3 regions of the Klebsiella planticola genome follow, and region 1 is predicted to be linked to each of the others. Evidence: predicted binding sites of a transcription regulator. Region 1 holds the regulator's gene; each other region holds the start of a gene.

The links. Region 1 encodes CRP, which controls carbon source genes, mostly activating them, when cyclic AMP is high. Its sites were predicted from a motif close to ATGTGANNNNNNTCACAT; they were not measured.
Region 2: a site for CRP is predicted at 1,974-1,991, ahead of MC50_RS01080 (YfcZ/YiiS family protein). Genes of this name have one in related genera too.
Region 3: a site for CRP is predicted at 2,258-2,275, ahead of garD (galactarate dehydratase). Genes of this name have one in related genera too.

Annotation. Positions count from the first base shown of each region.
Region 1 covers NZ_CP026047.1:1,274,369-1,282,602, forward strand. Annotated here, with positions in the region: gene MC50_RS06270 (hydrolase) at 1-130, shown strand, start outside; gene MC50_RS06275 (YheU family protein) at 127-345, shown strand; gene MC50_RS06280 (phosphoribulokinase) at 381-1,250, shown strand; gene MC50_RS06285 (OsmC family protein) at 1,351-1,755, opposite strand; gene crp (cAMP-activated global transcriptional regulator CRP) at 2,061-2,693, shown strand; partial or broken gene MC50_RS06295 (YccS/YhfK family putative transporter) at 2,746-4,824, shown strand; gene argD (bifunctional acetylornithine/succinyldiaminopimelate transaminase) at 4,814-6,034, opposite strand; gene pabA (aminodeoxychorismate synthase component 2) at 6,124-6,687, opposite strand; gene MC50_RS06310 (putative adenosine monophosphate-protein transferase Fic) at 6,732-7,322, opposite strand; gene MC50_RS06315 (YhfG family protein) at 7,312-7,479, opposite strand; gene ppiA (peptidylprolyl isomerase A) at 7,587-8,156, opposite strand.
Region 2 covers NZ_CP026047.1:234,182-242,415, reverse strand. Annotated here, with positions in the region: gene mlaA (phospholipid-binding lipoprotein MlaA) at 1-333, shown strand, start outside; gene fadL (long-chain fatty acid transporter FadL) at 402-1,724, opposite strand; gene MC50_RS01080 (YfcZ/YiiS family protein) at 2,096-2,380, shown strand; gene fadI (acetyl-CoA C-acyltransferase FadI) at 2,539-3,849, shown strand; gene fadJ (fatty acid oxidation complex subunit alpha FadJ) at 3,849-5,993, shown strand; gene sixA (phosphohistidine phosphatase SixA) at 6,203-6,688, shown strand; gene smrB (endonuclease SmrB) at 6,708-7,259, opposite strand; gene prmB (50S ribosomal protein L3 N(5)-glutamine methyltransferase) at 7,426-8,234, shown strand, end outside.
Region 3 covers NZ_CP026047.1:1,101,778-1,110,011, forward strand. Annotated here, with positions in the region: gene garK (glycerate 2-kinase) at 1-116, opposite strand, end outside; gene garR (2-hydroxy-3-oxopropionate reductase) at 180-1,070, opposite strand; gene garL (2-dehydro-3-deoxyglucarate aldolase) at 1,099-1,869, opposite strand; gene garD (galactarate dehydratase) at 2,381-3,952, shown strand; gene MC50_RS05275 (DeoR family transcriptional regulator) at 4,018-4,839, opposite strand; gene kbaZ (tagatose-bisphosphate aldolase subunit KbaZ) at 5,078-6,385, shown strand; gene agaV (PTS N-acetylgalactosamine transporter subunit IIB) at 6,405-6,878, shown strand; gene agaW (PTS N-acetylgalactosamine transporter subunit IIC) at 6,889-7,668, shown strand; gene agaE (PTS N-acetylgalactosamine transporter subunit IID) at 7,658-8,234, shown strand, end outside.

The DNA.
Region 1 (8,234 bases):
CGTCGAGTATCAGCTGACAGAAAATGGCGGACACGTCGGATTCGTTGGCGGCACGCTGCGCAAGCCGGAAATGTGGCTGGAAAAGCGTATCCCGGACTGGTTAACCCGTTGGTTGGGAGCACAAAAATGATTATTCCCTGGCACGATCTGGATCCCGAAACGCTGGATAACCTGATCGAAAGCTTTGTGTTGCGTGAAGGCACCGATTATGGTGAACATGAACGCTCGCTGGCGGATAAAGTCGCCGACGTCAAACAGCAATTGAAAAGCGGAGAAGCCGTACTGGTGTGGTCAGAACTGCACGAGACGGTCAACATCATGCCCCGCAAGCAGTTTCACGGCTAAGGCGGCGCCACACATCGTTTAATCTGGGAGTTGTTATGTCTGCCAAACATCCGGTGATTGCCGTCACGGGCTCCAGCGGCGCGGGAACCACGACCACCAGCCTCGCCTTTCGTAAAATTTTCGCACAGCTAAACCTGCGTGCCGCTGAGGTGGAAGGCGACAGCTTCCATCGCTATACCCGCCCGGAAATGGACATGGCGATCCGCAAAGCGCGCGATCAGGGGAAACACATCAGCTACTTCGGTCCGGAAGCCAACGACTTCGGTCTGTTGGAAAACACCTTCCTTGAGTACGGGCGTAACGGTAGCGGTCAGTCGCGCAAGTATTTGCATACCTATGATGAGGCGGTGCCGTGGAATCAGGTGCCGGGCACATTCACACCGTGGCAACCGCTACCGGAACCGACCGATGTCCTGTTTTATGAAGGGCTGCACGGCGGGGTTGTTACGCCGCAGTATAACGTCGCGCAGAATGTCGACCTGCTGGTCGGCGTGGTGCCTATCGTCAACCTGGAATGGATTCAGAAGCTCATCCGCGATACCAGTGAACGCGGCCACTCCCGTGAAGCGGTGATGGATTCCGTGGTCCGTTCAATGGAAGACTATATCAACTTCATTACGCCGCAGTTTTCGCGCACCCATATCAACTTCCAGCGCGTCCCCACTGTCGACACCTCCAACCCGTTTGCGGCGAAGGGCATTCCGTCATTGGATGAAAGCTTTGTGGTGATCCATTTCCGCAACCTGCAGGATATCGATTTCCCCTGGCTGCTGGCGATGCTGCAGGGGTCGTTTATCTCGCATATCAATACGCTGGTGGTGCCTGGCGGGAAAATGGGGCTGGCGATGGAGCTCATCATGACGCCGCTAGTCGAACGGCTGATGGAAGGGAAGAAAATCAGTTAACCACGTTAAAAAACCCCGAGCGCCTGGCGCTAAGCGGGGTTTTCGTCCTTCACTCACGGCTCCCGGATAAGGCGTTTGCGCCGCTCTCCGGGAAGGCTGCTTAGCCTTCCACCACTTCATAGGTGTGGGTGATATTCACCGCTTTTTGCAGCATCAGCGCCACCGAGCAGTATTTCTCCGCCGACAGATCCACCGCACGGGAAACGGCCGCCTCTTTCAGCTCCTTACCGGTGACGATAAAATGCATGTTGATATGGGTAAACAGGCGCGGCGCCTCTTCCCGACGTTCAGACGTCAGCTTGACTTCACAGTTGGTCACGTTGTGACGACCTTTCTGCAAAATAGACACGACATCGATCGCGCTACATCCGCCCGCCGCCATCAGCACCATCTCCATTGGGCTTGGCGCTTTATCTCCGGAGTTGCCGTCCATCAGAATCTGGTGACCTGACGCCGACTCTCCGATGAAGGTTAACCCTTCAACCCATTTCACACGAGCTTGCATAAAATTTAACTCCGAGGTTGCAATTTTCCTGACAGATTACGCGTACATAACAATTCTCGCAACGGAAGGCGACCTGCATCATGCTGAAGCGAGACACCAGGAGACATGCGGCAAAAGCTATGCTAAAACAGTCGGGATGCTACAGTATTACATTGATGTACTGCATGTATGCAGAGGAGTTCACATTACAGGCTGAAGAAAACTCACCAGCCGTTTCCCAGGCATAGGGAAACAATACGATTGCATGCCCGGATGCCGTGTAGTGTCGGCACCCGGAGATAGCTTATAACAGAGGATAACCGCGCATGGTGCTTGGCAAACCGCAAACAGACCCTACCCTCGAATGGTTCTTGTCTCATTGCCACATTCATAAGTACCCATCTAAAAGCACGCTGATCCACCAGGGTGAAAAAGCAGAAACGTTGTACTACATCGTCAAAGGCTCTGTGGCTGTGCTCATCAAGGATGAAGAAGGTAAAGAGATGATCCTCTCTTACCTCAACCAGGGCGATTTCATCGGTGAATTAGGCTTGTTTGAAGAAGGCCAGGAGCGTAGCGCCTGGGTACGTGCGAAAACCGCATGTGAAGTGGCCGAAATCTCCTACAAAAAATTCCGTCAGCTCATTCAGGTTAACCCGGATATCCTGATGCGCCTGTCGTCGCAGATGGCTCGCCGTCTGCAGGTGACCTCAGAAAAAGTGGGTAACCTTGCCTTCCTCGACGTCACCGGGCGCATCGCTCAGACGCTGTTGAACCTGGCAAAACAGCCGGATGCGATGACCCACCCTGATGGTATGCAAATTAAAATTACCCGTCAGGAAATTGGTCAGATCGTTGGCTGTTCCCGCGAGACCGTTGGCCGTATCCTGAAGATGCTGGAAGATCAGAACCTGATCTCCGCACACGGTAAAACTATCGTCGTATACGGTACGCGTTAAGTCGATAAAACGGCGTGTTGCTTGCGCAACACGCCGTTTTTGTTTTCCCTCTATGTGGCGCAGGCTGATTTACCACCCGGAAGTCAACTATGCACTGCGGCAAACGCTGGTGTTGTGTTTGCCTGTCGCAATCGGTCTCCTCCTCGGTCACTTACAGCAAGGTCTGCTGTTTTCGCTGGTGCCCGCCTGCTGTAACGTCGCCGGTCTGGATACGCCGCACAAACGCTTTTTTAAACGTCTGATTATTGGCGGCTCGCTGTTTGCCGGCTGTAGCCTGGTGGTCCAGCTTCTTCTTCAGCAGGATATCCCGCTGCCCTTGATTCTCAGCGGCCTGGCGCTACTGCTGGGCGTAACGGCGGAGATCAGCTCTCTGCACGCCAGGCTTCTGCCCGCGTCGTTAATTGCCGCAATCTTTACCCTGAGCCTTGCCGGGAACATGCCCGTCTGGGAGCCACTGCTGATCTACGCCCTCGGGACGCTGTGGTACGGCCTGTTTAACTGGTTCTGGTTTTGGCTATGGCGCGAGCAGCCGCTGCGCGAATCGCTGAGCCTGCTTTATCGCGAGCTGGCTAACTACTGCGAAGCCAAATACAGCCTGCTGACCCAGCATATCGATCCCACCACTTCACTGCCGCCGCTGCTCACGCGCCAGCAGAAGGTGGTGGACCTGATCACCCAATGCTACCAGCAGATGCATATGCTGGCGGCGAACTAGCGCAATGACCACAAGCGCCTGCTGCGGGCATTTCAGATGGCGCTGGATTTGCAGGAACATATCTCCGTCAGCCTGCACCAACCCGAAGAAGTACAAAAACTGGTAGAGCGCAGCCATGCCGAGGCGGTGATCCGCTGGAACGCACAAACCGTTGCCGCACGCCTGCGGGTGCTGGCCGATGACATTCTCTACCACCGCTACCCGCAACGCTTTCATATGGATAAGCAAATCGGCGCGCTGGAGAAAATCGCCTGGCAGCATCCGGACAACCCGGTAGGGCAGTTCTGCGCCTGGCACTTCAGCCGAATAGCCCGGGTGCTGCGTACCCAGCGCCCGCTGTATGCTCGCAACCTGATGGCGGATAAAGAGCGCCGTCTGCCGCTGCTGCCCGCGCTAAAGAGCTATCTCTCATTAAAATCGCCGGCGCTACGTAACGCTGCGCGTATCTGCGTGATGCTAACGGCCGCGAGCCTGATGGGAAGCGCCCTGAACCTTCCCAAGCCTTACTGGATCCTGATGACGGTGCTTTTTGTGACCCAAAACGGCTACGGCGCGACGCGGGTACGTATCGTCCATCGGGCGGCAGGTACACTTGCCGGTCTGGCTATCGCCGGCCTGGCGCTGCACTTTCACGTCCCGGAGGGTTATACGCTCTCCGCGATGCTGCTCGTCACGCTGCTGAGCTACCTGATTATTCGCAAGCATTATGGCTGGGCGATGGTTGGCTTTACCGTGACGGCGGTGTATACCCTGCAGCTTCTGACGCTCAACGGCGAGCAGTATATTGTCGCCAGGCTTATCGATACGCTTATCGGCTGCCTTATCGCCTTTGGCGGCATGGTCTGGCTATGGCCGCAATGGCAAAGCGGGCTACTGCGTAAAAACGCTCACGACGCGCTGGAAGCCGATCAGGAAGCGATCAGGCTAATTCTCAGCGACGATCATCAGGCCCCGGCGCTGGCCTATCGCCGGATGCGCGTCAATCAGGCACATAACTCGCTGTATAACTCGCTGAATCAGGCCATGCAGGAACCCGGTTTTAACACACATTATCTTGATGATATGAAACTGTGGGTCACCCACAGCCAGTTTATTGTTGAGCATATCAACGCCATGACCACCCTCGCCCGCGAGCACAATATGCTGACGCCGGAGCTGGCCCGGCGTTACCTGGAATCCTGTGAGATTGCGCTCCAGCGCTGTCAACAGCGGCTGGACTCCGACGGTCCCGGCAGCGCTGGCGATGTGAATATTATGGAGTCGCAGGATGTGGAGGTGAGCCGGGGCCCGTTGAGTACAATGGAGCAACATCTGCAGCGGATCCTCGACCATCTGAACACCATGCACACCATCTCCTCGGTGGCATGGCGTCAGCGCCCGCATCACGGTATCTGGCTACGCGCGATTAAGCGTTAAGAACCTGCTTTATCGCCTGGGCAAAGCGGGCCATGCCTTCAGCAATATCCTTCTCGTCGATGACCAGCGAAGGGACAAAGCGCATCACATCCGGCCCGGCATTCAGCACCATCACGCCCGCATCTGCCGCGGCATAGAGAAAATCGCGTGCCCGGCCTTTATACTGCGGCTTAAGCTCCGCGCCAATCAACAGCCCCATACCGCGGATGTCGCTGAACAGGTCAAACTGCGCGTCAATTTGCTGGAGATGCTGCACAAACAGCTCGCGCTTCGCCTTCACGCCCTCCAGCACCTCCGGCGTATTAATCAGATCAAATGCCGCCCCGGCGACGGCGCAGGCCAGCGGGTTACCGCCGTAGGTCGAACCGTGGGAACCGGCGTGGAATGCGCTGGCAATATCACTGGTGGTCAGTACAGCGCTGATCGGGAAGCCGCCGCCCAGCGCTTTAGCGCTGGTAAGAATGTCCGGCGTCACGCCGTAGTGCATATATGCAAACAGCGAACCGGTACGCCCCATGCCGCACTGCACTTCATCAAATACCAGCAGCGCCTGATGCTCATCGCACAGCTCGCGCAGTCCTTTCAGGAACTCCGGCGTCGCGGCCATCACCCCGCCTTCCCCCTGAATTGGCTCAACCACTACCGCACAGGTGTGGTCATCCATCACCGCCTTCACCGCATGCAGATCGTTAAACGGCACGTGGATAATGTCCGCCGGTTTCGGGCCGAAGCCATCAGAATATTTTGGCTGCCCGCCCACCGATACCGTGAACAGCGAACGGCCGTGGAAGGCATTATGGAAGGCGATGATTTTGGTCTTATACGGGCTGTGACGGGTAATGGTGTAGTGGCGGGCCAGCTTGAACGCCGTTTCGTTCGCTTCGGTGCCGGAGTTCATGAACACCACGCGCTCGGCGAAGGTGGCATCCACCAGCTTGCGGCCCAGACGCAGCGCCGGCTCGTTGGTAAAGACATTGCTGGTATGCCACAAGGTTTCTCCCTGCTCATGCAGCGCCGCGACCAGAGCCGGATGACAATGCCCTAACGCCGTCACCGCAATCCCGCCGGCGAAATCAACGTACTCTTTGCCCTGCTGATCCCAAACGCGGCTACCTTTACCTTTGACCGGGATGAATTCTGCCGGTGCATAAATCGGCAAAATAACTTCATCGAATGTGGCGCGGGTAATTACCGGTTGCTCAGTTGCCATGTCATGCCATCCTTCTTCGTTATGCGGTCATTATTGTGATAATCTAATCACAAAATATGCATAAAAAATCAGTCAATGGCAACTACAAATCACCGGTTGAGGAAGTTTGCCAGCAGCTGATGTCCCTGCTCGCTGAGAATACTCTCCGGGTGGAACTGTACCCCTTCGAGATCCCACTCCCGATGGCGAATGGCCATAATCTCCCCGCTGTCGCTGCGGGCCGTCACCTCAAAACATTCGGGAAGCGTCGCGGGATCAATCAGCAGAGAGTGGTAGCGAGTGACGGTCAGCGGATTATTCAGCCCCTGAAAGACCCCCTGCCCGTTATGATGGATGGGGGAAGTCTTGCCGTGCATCACTTTCGCCGCTCTCACGATAGTGGCCCCAAAGACCTGGGCGATAGCCTGATGGCCAAGACAAACGCCCAGCAGCGGAATCTGACCGGCATAACGGGCAATCACCGCCAGCGAAATGCCTGACTCATTTGGTGTACAGGGCCCGGGAGAGATCACGATTTTCTCCGGCAGCAACGCCGCTATCTCCTCAAGCGTCAGCTCATCATTACGCCTGACCAGCACTTCCGCCCCCAGTTCACAGAAGTACTGGTACAAGTTCCAGGTGAAAGAATCATAGTTGTCGATAAGCAGGATCATAGCGGCTCCGGAAAGAATAAAACCGGGCTATTCTACTCAGATTCTCACGCTTCGCTTACCACTTTGCGAAAGATCCGCTCAAGGGGTTCGGGATCGCCCATCGCCCCCAGCTGGTTAGCCTGGCTCCAGGTATCGGGGTCGATATCCCGCCAGTCGAGCACAAACCCGGCGTGAAGAGCCAACTGTTCAAAGAAAATCCGCTGAACCAGGCCGCTACCGACGCGAAACGGGTGCAGGACGTTGATTTCCCCGTAGTACCAGCTCAGACGCGTGACAAACGTCGCGCGGCTGATTCCGCTGAGATAGTCCTCGTCCTCCAGCGCCCGCATCAGCGCATTGCCCTCTTTCTCAATCCACGCAAAATGACAGAAAGGGGTATCACCCTGATAGATATCGACTTCTCTGAATTGCCCCGCCCAGTCGAAGATATCCTGATACAGCTGATGATGAATGAAACAGAGGTAAGGTAGCCCGCGGCCACGCGGTCCCAGCGGCAGCGTCGCCGCACGCAGGGAGGTGATTTCCCAGGCCGTTTGCTCCAGCCGCTGCGCCTGACGAATGCCGAGACGGTTACGCATCACATTGAGCGCAGGGTAGAGGTAAGGGTCGCGATCGTCGCCATATTTACTGCTCATGACGCCTCCTGATCTCGGCGACACGCGCCAGCGCTTGTTCGGCAGTCAGTGTCACCAGCGGGATCGCTGCGCCCTCAAGACGACGGCTGGCCTGAAAATTCACATTGCGGGTCTGTTCCCAGAGTTGGGATTTTTGCTTATCGGTGAGTGAACGCATGGTCGCCTCCCTTATCGTCCCCTGTTTGCCACAAGTATAAGCAGCAATTTCGGGTTACGCAGAGAGGCCGATGTGGCGCGGGCGATGTTACCCGCGCACAGAAAGGCTTACGGCAGGACTTTCGCTGAGAGGATGACGACAGGTTTGGACGGTACATTCTGGTACGGTCCGACGTTGTGCGTCTGAACCTGAGAAATCTTATCCGCCACGTCCATGCCTTTCACCACTTTGCCGAAGACCGCATAGCCAAAATCACGCTGCCCGTGGTCAAGGAAGGCGTTGTCCGCAATGTTAATGAAGAACTGGCTGGTCGCGCTGTCCTGATCGGCGGTACGCGCCATCGCGATAGTGCCGCGGGTATTGCGCAGACCGTTATCGGCTTCGTTTTTAATCGGCGGGTTCGGCTGCTTTTGCTGCATCTGTTCGTTGAAGCCGCCGCCCTGCACCATGAAGCCCGGAATCACGCGATGGAAGGTGGTGTTGTTATAGAAGCCGCTGTTCACGTACTTCAGGAAGTTATCCACGGAAATCGGTGCTTTCTGGCTATTTAACTCCAGCTCAATATTGCCCGCAGACGTCGTCAGCAGTACATGAGGATCGCCTTTCGCTGCCATTGCCGGAGAGAAAGCTGAAATGGCGAAAACGGCAACCACCGCCGCCAGAGTTGATTTGAGCATGGGAATTCCTTAACGGAGCAGAATAAAAAGCAAGTGCTTTGATTCTAAAGAGCCTTTGCATCCTGGGCCAGCCTTTTA
Region 2 (8,234 bases), 1.0 Mb from region 1:
GTGGGTTACGGCCCTTACGTACAACTGCCGTTCTATGGCAGCTTTACGCTGCGTGATGAAGGCGGTGATATGGCTGATGGTCTTTATCCGGTCCTTTCCTGGCTGACCTGGCCGATGTCTATCGGTAAGTGGGCGGTTGAAGGGGTTGAGACCCGTGCTCAGTTGCTGGATTCCGACGGCCTGCTGCGCCAGTCTTCCGACCCGTATATCATGGTTCGCGAAGCCTACTTCCAGCGTCATGACTTTATTGCCAACGGCGGTAAACTTACGCCGGTCGAGAACCCTAACGCTCAGGCGATTCAGGGCGATCTGAAAGATATCGACTCGCAGTAAACGCGAGTAAATATGACAATAAAAAAGGGTGAACTCGCGTTCACCCTTTTTTTATGCTGCCAGACCGATCAGAAGCGGTAGTTGAAGTTCGCGCCGTACAGCCAGGCGGTACCTTCAGAGCGGAAGGTATAAGGACCTTCTTTAATTTCTACGTGCTGACCGTGCATGTATGAAACACCCACGTCAACCGAAGCATCTTTGTTGAAGGCATAGGTGGTACCCGCGCTCAGCCACAGACGATCCTGATCCGGGATGGAGATAGAACGGGTGCTTGCAGGGACCGGGCTATCATCAAAGGCGATACCGGTACGGAAGGTCCAGTTATCGTCATAGTAATAGGTGGTACCCAGCGCAATACGGTAGGCGTCTTTAAAGCTTTCATCTTTATAGAACAGCGTCTCACCGTTGCTACCCGTTGCTTTCAGCTCCTGGAACTGACTCCAACTGGTGTAGGTCAGGCTATAGTGGACCGCCCACTGCGGTGCAACGCGGTTATAGCCGGACAGTTCCCACATTTCAGGCAGGTTCAGCGTCAGAGAACCATCGGTAGTTTGACCGTTGGTACCCGCCGGAAGCCCGAAGTTACCGAGGATCTGGTTGTACGCGGAAGGTAAGCTGCTTTTGTAATTACCGTCAAAGTCGATTTTCACTTCAGAACGATAGGTGAAGCCATAGCGGTTATTCTTATCCAGTTCATAAAGAATACCGGCGTTCCAGCCAAAGCCCCACGCGTTACCGTTGAGGTGAGCAATTTGTGTATCGGCAGGAATTTTCGATACCGGGCCGGCCAGCTGCGGCGGCAGTGCGCCAGAGCCCGCAACGATTTGCCCCAAATCGCCTGCATAGCGCTCAATCTTCGCTTTCGCATACACCGCATCAAACCCTAAGCCAAAGCTCCAGTGGCTGTCCAGGCGATAGGCGCCGCTCAGGTTGAAGTTGGCGGTGGTCAGGTCCGTTTTTCCGCCCATGCTGCCGGCGGCATAATCATCGGCGTACTCGGTCGCCAGACCATAGTTAGAGGTGATAGAGGCCCCCCAACCAAATTGATCGTTAATCGGCGATACAAAGTGGAAGTTAGGCACCCATGCGGTTGGCGCAATATTATCGGCGTTCAGGCTTTTGCCTGTTGGAGACTGGCCGGAAATATTGACGTTAGGGTCGACAAAGACCGCGCCCGCAGACATCGTCGGGCGATCGAACATCATAATCAATGCTGGGTTACGGCTGGCATTGCCCGCGTCGTCAGCAATTGCACCTTCACCGGAATAGGCGCGGCCCAGACCTGATGAAGAGAATTCATTTAACTGAAAGCCTGCTGACCAGGCCTGTGTTGAAACAAGTGCTACAGCCACTGCGAGGGCAGATTGGGTAAAGCGGGTTTTCTGGCTCATGCCCATAACCTCATTGAGTTATTTTTATTTAAACTATGTTACATGCCGTAACAGAAGCGCGAAGTGTAGGGTCTGCTTTACGACAGAGAAATCAGACCAGTGCGCTGAGTATAGGTCTGACCAGATGAGATGTTGCAAGTTTGTTTATGAGATTTTTCAGTTGTGATACGAAAAAAGCGATCCAGTTAGCAAAATTGGCCTCGTTCGCATTATCTAAACAGGGCATTTTTTGTTTTGGATCATTTTTAAGTGTGATTTCGGTCACTTAGGACTTTTGTCGCCATTAACGACTGGAGGCCGGGAGGCGCCGCGCGTAAAATAACCTCATTATTTGTCTGGCACCTTGAGTGCATATACAGAGGAAATCTACGATGAGTAAATGTAGTGCTGATGAAACCCCGGTTTGCTGCTGTATGGATGTTGGCACCATTATGGACAACACCGATTGCACCGCCTCTTACAGCCGGGTTTTTGCCAATCGCGCCGAAGCGGAACAAACTCTCGCCGCATTGACTGAGAAAGCACGGGGTGTGGAATCTGAACCGTGCAAAATTACCCCGACTTTTACCGACGTTGAAGGCGGAGTGCAGATGGATATCGATTTTGTCTTCTGCTGTGAAGCCGAAACGCTGATTTTCCAGCTTGGTCTGCGTTAATTTCTCCTCAACGCCCCTCCCTTCAGGGGCGTTATCTCCTGCTTTGTATGTGTTTTGGCTCCCACTTTTTCTCTTCGCTGATTGGCTTAATGTAAAAAATTAGTTAAAACTGTTATCAGGTCAGACCACTTGGTTTTATCGGTTAACAGGGGAAAGTCATGAGTCAGCCATTACCGCTTGTCACCCGTCAAGGCGATCGCATTGCCATTGTCAGCGGTTTACGTACGCCGTTTGCCCGCCAGGCCACGGTATTTCACGGTGTTCCCGCCGTTGATTTGGGAAAAATGGTTATCAGCGAAATGCTGGCTCGTAGCGATATTCCCCCGGAAATGATTGAGCAACTGGTATTTGGCCAGGTGGTGCAGATGCCCGAAGCGCCAAATATTGCGCGCGAAATTGTGCTTGGCACCGGCATGAGCGTACACACCGATGCCTACAGCGTAAGTCGCGCCTGCGCCACCAGTTTTCAGGCGGTTGCCAACGTCGCGGAGAGCCTGATGGCGGGAACGATCCGCGCAGGTATTGCCGGCGGCGCCGACTCTTCATCCGTTCTGCCGATCGGCGTCAGTAAAAAGCTGGCCCGAACGCTGGTGGATGCCAATAAAGCGCGCACTCTCGGGCAGCGTCTGAAGCTCTTCTCCCGTTTACGCCTTCGCGATCTTTTACCGGTACCGCCTGCGGTGGCCGAGTATTCGACCGGGCTGCGGATGGGGGATACCGCAGAGCAAATGGCAAAAACATGGGGTATCACCCGCGAACAGCAGGACGCGCTGGCGCACCGTTCGCACCAGCTGGCGGCGAAAGCCTGGGAAGAGGGGAAACTGGCCTCTGAGGTGATGACCGCGTATGTGCCGCCGTTCCGTGAACCGCTGGAAAACGACAACAATATTCGTAAAAATTCAACCCTGGCTGATTACCAAAAGTTACGTCCGGCTTTTGACCGCAAGCATGGCACGGTCACTGCGGCAAACAGTACGCCGCTAACCGATGGTGCCGCGGCGGTGATCATGATGACCGAGTCTCAGGCCAAAGCGCTGGGCTTAACCCCGCTTGGCTACCTGCGCAGCTATGCCTTTACCGCCATCGATGTCCGCCAGGATATGCTGCTGGGGCCGGCGTGGTCAACGCCGCTGGCGCTGGAAAGAGCGGGACTGAGCCTGGCTGATTTAACGCTTATCGATATGCATGAGGCTTTTGCCGCGCAGACGCTGGCGAATCTTCAGTGCCTGGCCAGCGACCGCTTTGCCCGCGAGGTGCTTGGACGCTCGCAGGCGACCGGGGAAGTCGACGAAAGTAAATTCAATGTCCTCGGTGGTTCAATTGCTTACGGGCATCCTTTTGCTGCCACCGGCGCGAGGATGATTACCCAGACGCTGCATGAGCTGCGGCGCAGGGGGGGCGGATTTGGCCTGGTTACCGCCTGTGCGGCGGGTGGACTCGGCGCGGCGATGATTCTGGAGGTGGAATAATGGACATGGCATCGGCATTTACCCTCGATATTCGCCCGGATAACGTCGGCGTCATCACTATCGATTCGCCCGGTGAAAAGATGAATACCCTGAAGGCCGAATTTGGCCAGCAGGTGCGGGCGATCGTTCGCCAGATTCGTGATAATAAATCTCTGCGCGGCGTCGTGCTGATTTCCGCAAAACCGGACAATTTTATCGCTGGCGCGGATATCAATATGATTGCCCGCTGCGCCAGCGCTCAGGAAGCGGAAGCGCTCGCCCGCCAGGGGCAACAAATTATGGCGGAGATCCATGGGCTGGCGATTCCGGTGATTGCCGCCATCCACGGCGCCTGCCTGGGCGGCGGCCTTGAGCTGGCGCTGGCCTGCCATGGACGGGTATGCAGCGATGACGAGAAAACGCGTCTGGGTCTGCCTGAGGTCCAGCTGGGGCTGCTGCCTGGCTCCGGCGGCACTCAGAGATTACCCCGCCTGATCGGTGTCAGCAGCGCCCTGGAGATGATTCTGACCGGCAAGCAGCTTCGCGCGCGTCAGGCGTTAAAAGCGGGCCTGGTGGATGAGGTGGTTCCGCAATCGATTCTGCTGCAGACGGCGGTGGAGCTGGCGCTGAAAGGACGGCCGGCGAGCCGCAGTATGCCGATCCGCGAACGGGTGCTTGCCGGACCGCTGGGCCGTAATCTGCTGTTTCGGCTGGTGGGGAAAAAGACCCGACAGAAAACCCAGGGCAACTATCCTGCCGCCGAGCGCATTCTGCAGGTGATTGAAAATGGATTAGCTCACGGCTGTAGCAGCGGCTATGCCGAGGAAGCGCGTGCCTTCGGTGAGCTGGCGATGACTCCGCAGTCTCAGGCATTGCGATCGATATTCTTTGCCAGCACGGATTTGAAGAAAGATCGCGGCGCCGATGCGCAGGCCGGGCCACTGAATCGCATCGGCATTCTCGGTGGCGGTCTGATGGGCGGCGGGATTGCGTATGTTACCGCCTGCAAAGGCGGGCTTGCGGTGCGTATCAAAGATATTCAGGCACGGGGAATTAACCATGCGCTGAAATACAGCTGGGAACTGCTGGACAAGCAGGTGCGTCGCCGCTATCTGCGCGCCAGCGAACGGGATCGTCAGCTGGCGCTGATTTCCGGCACCACGGATTATCAGGGCTTCGCCCATCGCGATGTGGTTGTCGAGGCTGTCTTCGAGGATTTAGCTCTTAAACAGCGGATGGTGGCTGAGATCGAAGCACACTGCAGCCCGCAGACGATCTTTGCCTCCAATACCTCTTCGCTGCCCATCGGCGACATTGCGGCGCAGGCCAGCCGACCGGGGCAGGTGATTGGCCTGCATTTCTTCAGCCCGGTCGAGAAAATGCCGTTGGTTGAAGTGATCCCCCATCAGCATACCGATCCGCAGACGATTGCGACGGTAGTTAAGCTGGCCAAAATGCAGGGCAAAACGCCGATCGTCGTGGCTGATAAAGCGGGTTTCTACGTCAACCGTATTCTGGCGCCCTACATCAACGAAGCGATGCGCTTACTCATGGAAGGTGAGCCCATTGATCATATCGATAAGTCATTGGTGAAATTCGGCTTTCCGGTGGGGCCGATTCAGCTGCTGGATGAGGTCGGAATTGATACCGGGACCAAAATTCTGCCGGTTCTGGAAGCCGCGTGGGGAGAACGTTTTAGCCCGCCTGCAAACATCATTGATGCGATCTTGAATGACGATCGCAAAGGGAGAAAAAATAACCGCGGTTTCTATCTTTATGAGCCAAAAGGGCGTACAAGCAAAAAACGACCCGATGCTGCGGTCTATTCGCTGCTGGGCGTTTCTGCTCCGCAGGCGCGCTTATCCGCCCGGCAGATAGCTGAGCGTTGCGTCATGATGATGCTTAACGAAGCCGCGCGCTGCTTCGATGAGCAGGTCATCCGCGGCGCCCGCGATGGCGACATTGGCGCGGTGTTCGGTATTGGCTTCCCGCCGTTTCTTGGCGGCCCGTTCCGTTATATGGATCAACTCGGGGCGAGTGAAGTTGTTGCCATCTTGCAACGTCTGGCCGCTCAGTACGGCCCACGGTTTACCCCATGCGAAAATTTATTGCGCATGGCCGGGCAGGGGGCAACCTTTTGGCCCGCTGCTGAACGGACGACCTAAGTTCTGGTCAAAGAAGATAAATCCGGCGATGAATGACGCTGTTGGTTGGCTGTTTTGTAAACGATCATTGACTATACTTACGCCATTGAGGTAAAAAACAGCGTTTCATTCGTTGGATGAATCAGGCACAATGCCCGGCCACCGGGTCGACTGCGTGCTATCTACGCAGGTAAGACTGCGGTGCTTCTGGTTAACAAAAGCGGTGCAATATGCAAGTTTTTATCATGCGTCACGGCGACGCTGCCCTCGATGCAGCCAGTGACTCGGTTCGTCCCTTAACCGTTTGTGGTTGTGACGAGTCCCGTCAGATGGCAACCTGGCTGAAAGGTCAAAAAGTGGATATTGAACGGGTTCTTGTCAGTCCTTACCTGCGTGCTGAACAGACGTTGGATGTGGTAAGAGAGTGCATGGACCTGCCTGAAAATGTCGACGTGATGCCGGAGCTCACGCCGTGTGGCGATGTTGGCATGGTCAGCGCCTGGCTTCAGACGCTGACCAATGAAGGTGTTTCAACGGTGCTGGTGGTTTCGCACCTGCCGCTGGTGGGGTACCTCGTCTCAGAGCTGTGCCCGGGAGAAACTCCCCCGATGTTCACCACTTCGGCTATTGCCTGTGTCACCCTTGATGCCGATGGCAAGGGCGAGTTCAACTGGCAGATGAGCCCCTGCAATCTGAAGATGGCGAAGGCTATCTGACTCCCCCGGAGCATCCGTATTACGGAAGCTCCGGCGGCTGCCACTCTTCAACTTCAATCAGCACCAGCAGTGCGGCGTCTCCGCCGTACTCTTTTGGCGCCTGATGAAAAGCCATGATGTGCGGATGTTGCGCAAGCCAGAGCGGCGTTTGCTGCTTGAGGATGTGTTTGCCGTGCCCGTGCATCACGCAGGCGCAAAAGACATGTTCGCGACGACAGGCGGCGATCAGCGCCCCCAGCTCCTGCTTAGCCTGCTGCTGGGTCAACCCGTGCAGATCGAGAAACAGCTCCGGCGAATAATCCCCGCGGCGCAGTTTTTTCAGTTCAAAATGGCTCACGTCCGGACGGACATATTTGACCGCCCCTTCGGTATTCAGCAGCGGCTGAAATTCATCGGAAAAATAGTGGCTGTTATCGGCCTGCTCCTGAAGTAAGCGTTTTGGCGGTACCTCGGTGATTTTCTTGCGCAGCGGGCGGTGCACGATGGTGTCTTGCTTAATCTGACGCGTGCCGGTCATTAACTGGCGGAACAACGCCTGATCCTCGTCGCTTAGCGATGTTTTCTTTTTCATTGCCCACTCTCATCATTTCTTTTCGCTAGTTTACCCGACTCGGCCTGTATTCAGGCAAGCAAAACGTATTTTTCCCCGTCCGCCTGACGTAAGAATGCTGATTTATCGCCGTCTTCGTGGCAAACTAGCCGCCGAATTTACAGTAGAGCGTGTCCTGGAGGATGGCGTGGATAAAATTTTTGTTGATGAAGCGGTCAATGAGCTGCATACCATTCAGGACATGCTGCGTTGGGCGGTCAGTCGTTTCAGCGCGGCGAATATCTGGTACGGCCATGGCACGGACAACCCGTGGGATGAGGCGCTGCAGTTGGTATTGCCATCGCTCTACCTGCCGCTGGATATTCCGGAGGATATGCACTCCGCGCGTCTGACTTCCAGCGAAAAACACCGCATCGTTGAGCGCGTGATTCGCCGGATCAACGAACGTATTCCGGTTGCCTATTTGACCAATAAAGCCTGGTTCTGCGGCCATGAATTTTTCGTGGACGAACGTGTGCTGGTGCCGCGTTCTCCGATCGGTGAGCTTATCAATAATCACTTCGCCGGCCTGATTGACCATCAACCGCAGCACATTCTGGATATGTGCACCGGCAGCGGCTGTATTGCGATCGCCTGCGCTTACTCTTTCCCGGAAGCGGAAGTGGATGCGGTGGATATCTCCGTTGACGCGCTGGCCGTTGCCGAGCAGAACGTTGAAGCGCACGGCCTGATCCATCAGGTCACGCCGATTCGTTCCGATCTGTTCCGCGATCTGCCGAAAGTGCAGTACGACCTTATCGTCACCAACCCGCCGTACGTTGACGAAGAAGATATGTCCGATCTGCCGGGCGAATATCGTCATGAGCCGGTACTGGGTCTGGCTTCCGGCAGCGATGGGCTGAAGCTGACGCGCCGTATCCTCGGTAATGCGCCGGATTATCTCAGCGACGACGGTATTCTGATTTGTGAAGTCGGTAACAGCATGGTACATCTGAT
Region 3 (8,234 bases), 170 kb from region 1:
ACCTTTACATAGAGCGCATCGGGGAAAATCTCCCGAAAACCTTTTTCTATAGCCTGTGCAACCTCAGTAGCTGAGAGGCTTTCTTTATAAGAGTCTGGGGCGATTACGATTTTCATAGTTATTAGCCTGACAGTGCCGCGCAAGGCAAGAATGACAGGGCGCCATCCGCGCCCTTCTTGTTAGCGAGTGACTTCCACTTTCGCCAGTTTTTCGTAGTAACACGCAAGCGCGCTGTGGTCGGCGGTACCCAGGCCGTCAGCGCGCAGCGCCTGCATCATCTCCATCACCGCCGCGGTCAGCGGCAGCTGCGCCCCCACGCCGTGGGACGTATCCAGCGCATTCGCCAGATCTTTGATATGCAAATCGATACGGAAGCCCGGTTTAAAGTTGCGATCCATCACCATGGGCGCTTTGGCATCCAGCACGGTGCTGCCGGCCAGACCGCCGCGGATTGCCTGATACACCAGATCGGGGTTCACGCCTGCTTTGGTGGCCAGAGTCAATGCTTCAGACATCGCCGCGATATTCAGCGCCACGATCACCTGGTTGGCCAGCTTGGTCACGTTGCCCGCGCCGATATCGCCGGTATGCACGACAGAGCCCGCCATCGCTTTCAGCAGGTCATAATATTGTTCAAAAATCGCTTTATCACCACCAACCATGACGGACAGAGTCCCGTCAATGGCCTTCGGCTCGCCGCCGCTTACCGGCGCATCCAGCATATTTACGCCTTTCGCCTTTAACGCATCGCTGATTTCACGGCTCGCCAGCGGTGCAATAGAGCTCATATCAATCAGCACGGTGCCCGGTTTCGCCCCTTCAATAATGCCGCCTTCGCCCAGCGCCACCTCTTTCACATGCGGAGAGTTCGGCAGCATGGTGATGATCACCTCGCACTGCTCAGCTATCGCTTTCGCTGAAGCGGCGGTTTCAGCGCCTGCGGCAATCACTTCTGCGATGGCTTCCGGATTACGATCGGCAACCACCAGCGAGTAACCCGCTTTGAGGAGGTTTTTACTCATGGGTTTACCCATGATGCCAAGGCCAATAAAACCAACTTTCATTGTCATGTCTTTATCTCTCTTGTTGCGGTGGCGGTTATTTCTTAAAGGAATCAGCCAGTTTCTGCGTGGCGGAGCGGAATACGCCCAGATCGCTGCCGACGGCGACAAAGGTTGCGCCCCATTCCAGATAGCGACGCGCATCCGCTTCTACCGGCGCCAGAATACCGCTCGGCTTGCCATGCTTTTTCGCGCTTGCAAAAATGTGCTGGATAGCCTGCTGGACCTGCGGGTGAGAGGCGTTGCCCAGATGTCCCAGCGCGGCGGCCAGATCGCTTGGGCCGACAAAAATACCGTCAACGCCCGCAGTCGCAGCGATCGCATCAACGTTATCCACCCCCTGCTGGCTTTCAATTTGTACCAGGATGGTGATGTTTTGGTTCGACTGCGCGAAGTAATCCGGCACCGTGCCAAACATATTGGCGCGGTGCGACACGGAAACGCCGCGAATGCCTTCTGGCGGGTAGCGGGTGGCGGCGACGGCGTTAATCGCTTCTTCTTCGCTTTCCACGAACGGGATCAAAAAGTTATAGAAACCAATATCCAGCAGGCGCTTAATGATCACCGGTTCGTTGGTCGGTACGCGCACAACCGGCGCGCTGGCGCTGCCTTTCAGCGCCATCAGCTGGGGGATAAAGGTGGAGATATCGTTCGGCGCATGTTCGCCGTCCAGCACCAGCCAGTCGAAACCGGCCAGGCCTAACACCTCTGTCGTGATAGGGCTGGCCAGGGCGGACCAGCAGCCAATTTGAATCTGATGCGCCGCCAGGGCCGCCTTAAATTTATTCGGGAAGATATCGTTATTCATCACTTATACCTTGTCACTTAACCGTTAATTATTTCTGCAGTTCCACATATTGAATGTTGCCGATGATAAACGGATAGTAAATCATTGCCATCAGGCCAAACATCCGATGAAGATTAGCGCTGCGTTAAATGAGAGCATTGCACTTCATTTATTTATTTTTGGTGTCTCTCTTAATTATTTATAAACCGAGATCAGAAGCACTCGATTTACTCATCCGGTGCATAGCAAGCATGACTCAGTATAATCAGCTGACGGCCAGAGAACACCGTGCAAAAAACCCATAAAATGGAATGAATAATCATTAAAATTGTGCATCCGCCATAATCAGTGGGCGCTGATGCACAGTTCCAGCGTTTTCCCTTTGCCGCAATTTTGCTCCCGCAACAATGAGTGACAGGGATCACACATCTAAATCAAAACAGCTGACATTCTTTGCCGAGGAAATTCGTTCATCAGAAACTGAATAGCCGTTTTATTTTATTATTCGCACCTTGCTGGAGAATACTGGACAATGGCCGACATTGAAATCAGGCAGGAATCGCCGACGGCGTTTTATATAAAAGTACACGAAACGGATAATGTAGCGATTATTGTTAACGATCGCGGTTTAAAAGCCGGAACGCGTTTCCCTGACGGACTGACGCTCATCGAACATATCCCGCAAGGTCACAAAGTAGCATTGGTTGATATCCCCATACATGGTGAAATCATCCGCTATGGCGAAGTCATTGGCTACGCGGTGCGCGACATTCCGCAGGGCAGCTGGATTGACGAATCGCTGGTCGAACTGCCGAAAGCGCCGCCGCTGAACACGCTACCGCTGGCAAACAAAGTTCCGGAGCCTCTGCCTGCGCTGACCGGCTACACCTTTGAAGGGTATCGCAACGCCGATGGCAGCGTCGGCACCAGAAACCTGCTCGGTATCACTACCAGCGTGCACTGCGTCGCGGGCGTCGTCGATTATGTGGTGAAAATTATTGAACGAGACCTGCTGCCGAAATACCCGAATGTCGACGGCGTGGTCGGTCTCAACCACCTGTATGGCTGCGGCGTGGCGATCAACGCCCCGGCCGCCGTGATCCCTATCCGCACGATCCATAACCTCGCGCTAAATCCCAATTTCGGCGGTGAAGTCATGGTGGTTGGGCTCGGCTGTGAAAAGCTCCAGCCGGAGCGCCTGCTCCAGGGCACCGAAGATGTCCAGCCCATTGCCGTCGACAGCGCCAGTATCATCCGCCTGCAGGATGAACAGCATGTCGGGTTCCAGTCAATGGTTGACGATATTTTGCAGGTCGCAGAACGGCATCTGGCAAAACTGAATGCCCGCCAGCGTGAAACCTGTCCGGCTTCTGAACTGGTGGTGGGCATGCAGTGCGGCGGCAGCGATGCCTTTTCCGGCGTGACCGCCAACCCGGCGGTGGGCTACGCTTCCGACCTGTTGGTCCGCTGCGGCGCGACCGTCATGTTCTCTGAGGTCACTGAGGTTCGCGATGCTATCCATCTGCTGACGCCGCGGGCGATCAACGAGGAAGTGGGCAAGCGTCTGCTCGAAGAGATGGCCTGGTACGATAACTACCTCGATTCAGGTCAGACCGATCGCAGCGCCAATCCCTCCCCCGGGAATAAGAAGGGCGGCCTGGCGAACGTGGTGGAAAAGGCGCTGGGTTCGATCGCCAAATCCGGCAAGAGCGCGATTGCCGAGGTCCTCTCACCGGGCCAGCGCCCAACCAAACGCGGCCTGATCTTCGCGGCTACCCCGGCCAGCGACTTCGTCTGCGGCACTCAGCAGGTTGCTTCAGGGATCACGGTTCAGGTGTTTACAACCGGGCGCGGCACGCCGTATGGTCTGGTCGCCGTGCCGGTCATCAAGATGGCAACCCGCACCGAGCTGGCAAACCGCTGGTATGATTTAATGGATATCAACGCCGGAACTATCGCCACCGGTGAAGAGACGATTGAAGAGGTTGGCCAGAAGCTGTTCGGGTTTATTCTTGATGTCGCCAGCGGCCGTAAGAAAACCTTCTCCGATCGGTGGGGCCTGTATAATCAGCTGGCGGTGTTTAACCCGGCGCCGGTGACCTGATTGCCGGTCAGGCGGCGCGACGCCAGCCGCCTGACCGCAGCCCCTCTCCCCCACAGGAAGGGGGTCTATGCCACGTTCTGGCGCTTCACCAGTCGCACATCAATCCCGCTCTTACGCAGCCCTTCCAGACTTTCCGTCGGAATGCCTTCATCGACGATGATCATATCAATTCGTTGCGTATCGATAATCTTATGCAGGCTCGAACGGTTAAATTTGGTGGAATCGGTGACGACGATAATGCGTTCCGCCACTTCACACATCCGCCGGTTCAGGCGTGCCTCATCTTCATTATGGGTGCTCACGCCGCGATCGAGGTCGATGGCGTCGACGCCGAGAAAAAGCATATCGAAGTGGTAATTCAGCAAAGACTGTTCGGCCTGATCGCCATAAAACGACTGCGACTGGCGGCGCAGATGTCCACCGGTCATTAACAGCTCCACCCCTTCGGCATCCAGCAGCGCATTCGCCACATTCATCCCGTTGGTCATCGCAATAATATCCGTATGCTGATGTAGCATACGGGCGATTTCATAGGTGGTAGTCCCGGAGTCGAGAATAATACGATGCCCCGGTTGAATCAGTTCTACCGCTGCCCGCGCGATGCTGCGCTTCACTGCGGTATTGAGCGAACTTTTATCTTCCACCGACGGTTCGGCAGCCGGCATTGTTCCATCGCAGATCAGCGCGCCACCGTAGGCGCGAACCGCAATCCCCTGCTTTTCAAGGAAGGCCAGATCGTTGCGAATCGTCACCGTCGAGACACCGTATAAAAGAGAAAGATCGTTTACCTGCACGCTTCCCTGCTGCCGTAAGCGCTGGATAATCTGCTCACGCCTTTCACTGGTGCCGCTGATGCGCTTATCTGCAGAAGAGTCGGTACCGCTCATAAGTATTCCTTTCATCAAATCTTTCGTTTCATTTCGTTTGGTCTATTAACACCTTTCTTTTAACGGAATGCAAGCCCCATAACGCCAGAGAGCAGCGCAATGTCCACCGCTGAAACCTTTCATTATGTTTCTTTTGTGAAACAGATCGGAAAACTATTATCTTTCGTTTTATTTTTACATCACCATGATGCAGTATTAAATGAAACAAAACGAAAGATTAATCTCATTACCATCCGAAATGGAGAGGAAAGTGAAACATCTGACAAAAATGGTGGCGCAGCATAAACAAGGTGGAGGCAACGGTATTTATGCCGTCTGTTCCGCCCATCCCCTGGTACTTGAGGCCGCCATTCATTACGCCCGGGCGCAGCAGACCCCGTTACTGATTGAAGCCACATCCAATCAGGTGGATCAGTTCGGCGGTTATACCGGCATGACACCGGCCGATTTCCGCGGTTTTGTCCACCAGCTTGCCGACTCGCTCGATTTTCCCCAATCACAGCTGATCCTCGGCGGCGATCACCTTGGGCCCAACCGCTGGCAAACCCTGCCCGCGGCCCAGGCGATGGCGAATGCCGATGATTTAATAAAAAGCTACGTCGCCGCCGGTTTTAAAAAGATCCACCTCGATTGCAGTATGTCCTGCGAAGGTGACCCGGTGCCGTTAACCGATGACATCGTCGCTGAACGCGCCGCGCGGCTGGCTCAGGTGGCGGAAGAGACCTGCCGTGAACGTTTCGGCAAACCTGACCTGGTCTACGTCATCGGCACCGAAGTCCCCGTCCCGGGCGGGGCTCATGAAACCCTGACCGAGCTACAGGTCACGACGCCTGATGCGGCGCGTGCGACGCTGGAAGCACATCGGCAGGCCTTTGAGCAACGCGGGCTGACCCACATCTGGCCACGCATCATCGGGTTAGTAGTACAGCCCGGCGTCGAATTCGACCACACGCATATTATCGACTATCAACCGCAGCGAGCGGAAGCGCTTAGCGCCATGGTTGAAGACTATGACGCGCTGGTCTTCGAAGCCCACTCGACCGATTACCAGACGCCGCAGGCGCTGCGGCGTCTGGTTAAAGATCACTTTGCCATTTTGAAGGTTGGCCCGGCGCTCACCTTCGCCCTGCGTGAAGCGCTGTTCTCACTGGCGGCAATAGAGGAAGAGTTGCTGCCTGCGAAGGCCTGCTCCGGGCTGCGTCAGGTGCTGGAAAACGTGATGCTCGACCGCCCGGAATACTGGCAAAACCACTATCACGGCGATGGTCATGCGCGACGTCTGGCCCGAGGCTACAGCTATTCAGACCGCGTGCGCTACTACTGGCCGGATCGGCAAATCGATGAGGCGTTTGCACGCCTGGTACGTAATCTCGCGGACTGGCCGCTCCCGCTGCCGCTCCTCAGTCAGTATATGCCGCTGCAGTACCTCAAAGTTCGCGAGGGCGATCTCAAGGCGGAACCGCGAGAGCTCATCCTCGATCACATTCAGGACATACTGCAGCAGTACCACGCCGCCTGTGTGGGCGTTACGTCCCATAACGCATAACAACGAAGAGGAAAACGCGATGCCAAACATTGTCTTAAGCCGTATTGATGAACGTTTGATCCACGGCCAGGTGGGTGTCCAGTGGGTCGGATTTGCGGGAGCAAACCTGGTACTGGTGGCCAATGATGAGGTTGCTGAAGACCCGGTACAGCAAAACCTGATGGAAATGGTCCTGGCAGAAGGGATCGCCGTACGCTTCTGGTCACTGCAAAAGGTCATCGACAATATCCACCGCGCCGCCGATCGACAAAAGATTCTGCTGGTCTGCAAAACACCAGCCGATTTCCTACGCCTTGTCGAAGGCGGAGTTCCCGTCACACGTATCAACGTAGGAAATATGCACTACGCCAATGGCAAACAACACATTGCCAAAACGGTTTCTGTAGACGCTGGCGATATTGCGGCGTTTAACGGTCTGAAGGCCGCCGGGGTGGAATGCTTTGTTCAGGGCGTTCCGACAGAACCCGCTTTGGATCTCTTTAAACTACTCTGAGGGATTCATAATGGAAATCAGTCTGTTGCAGGCATCTGCGTTGGGCATTCTGGCCTTTATTGCGGGCCTGGATATGTTCAATGGTTTAACACATATGCACCGTCCGGTGGTGCTCGGCCCGCTGGTTGGCCTGATTCTGGGCGATCTGCATACCGGCATTTTAACCGGCGGTACGCTGGAACTGGTCTGGATGGGGCTGGCCCCGCTGGCCGGTGCTCAGCCGCCAAACGTGATTATCGGTACCATCGTCGGCACCACCTTTGCCATTACCACCGGCGTGAAACCTGACGTTGCCGTCGGTGTCGCCGTGCCCTTCGCCGTCGCAGTACAAATGGGGATCACCTTCCTGTTCTCGGTGATGTCAGGGGTGATGTCTCGCTGCGACCGGATGGCCGCGAATGCTGATACCCGCGGTATTGAACGGGTTAACTATCTGGCGCTGCTGGCTCTGGGGATTTTCTATTTTCTCTGCGCTTTCCTGCCGATCTATTTCGGCGCGGAACATGCGAAAACGGCCATTGATGTCCTGCCTGCGCGCCTGATCGACGGTCTCGGCGTGGCTGGCGGCATTATGCCTGCTATCGGCTTCGCTGTTCTGCTGAAAATCATGATGAAAAACGTCTATATCCCCTATTTTATCATCGGTTTTGTCGCCGCTGCCTGGCTGAAGCTGCCGGTGCTGGCCATTGCCGCCGCGGCGCTGGCAATGGCACTCATAGACCTGCTGCGTAAATCTCCTGAACCGACTGCATCTGCGGCACAGAAAGAGGAATTCGAAGATGGCATCTAATCAAACCACTCTGCCAGGCGTCTCCGCTCCTGAAGAGACGTTGCTTTCCGGCGTGAATGAAAACGTCTACGAAGACCAGAGTCTCGGTGCGGAGCTGACGAAAAAAGACATTAACCGTGTCGCCTGGCGGTCCATGCTTTTACAGGCCTCGTTCAACTATGAACGTATGCAGGCTTCAGGCTGGCTGTACGGTCTGCTGCCCGCGTTGAAAAAGATCCATACCAATCAACGCGACCTGGCACGCGCCATGAAAGGGCATATGGGATTCTTCAACACCCACCCTTTCCTGGTGACTTTTGTTATCGGCATCATTCTCGCCATGGAACGTTCCAAGCAGGATGTAAACAGCATTCAGAGCACCAAAATTGCCGTGGGTGCCCCGCTCGGCGGGATTGGCGATGCCATGTTCTGGCTGACGCTACTGCCCATCTGCGGCGGGATTGGGGCCAGCCTCGCGTTACAAGGATCTATCCTCGGCGCGGTGGTGTTTATTGTGCTGTTTAACGTGGTACATCTCGGATTGCGTTTTGGTCTTGCACACTACGCGTACCGTATGGGCGTAGCGG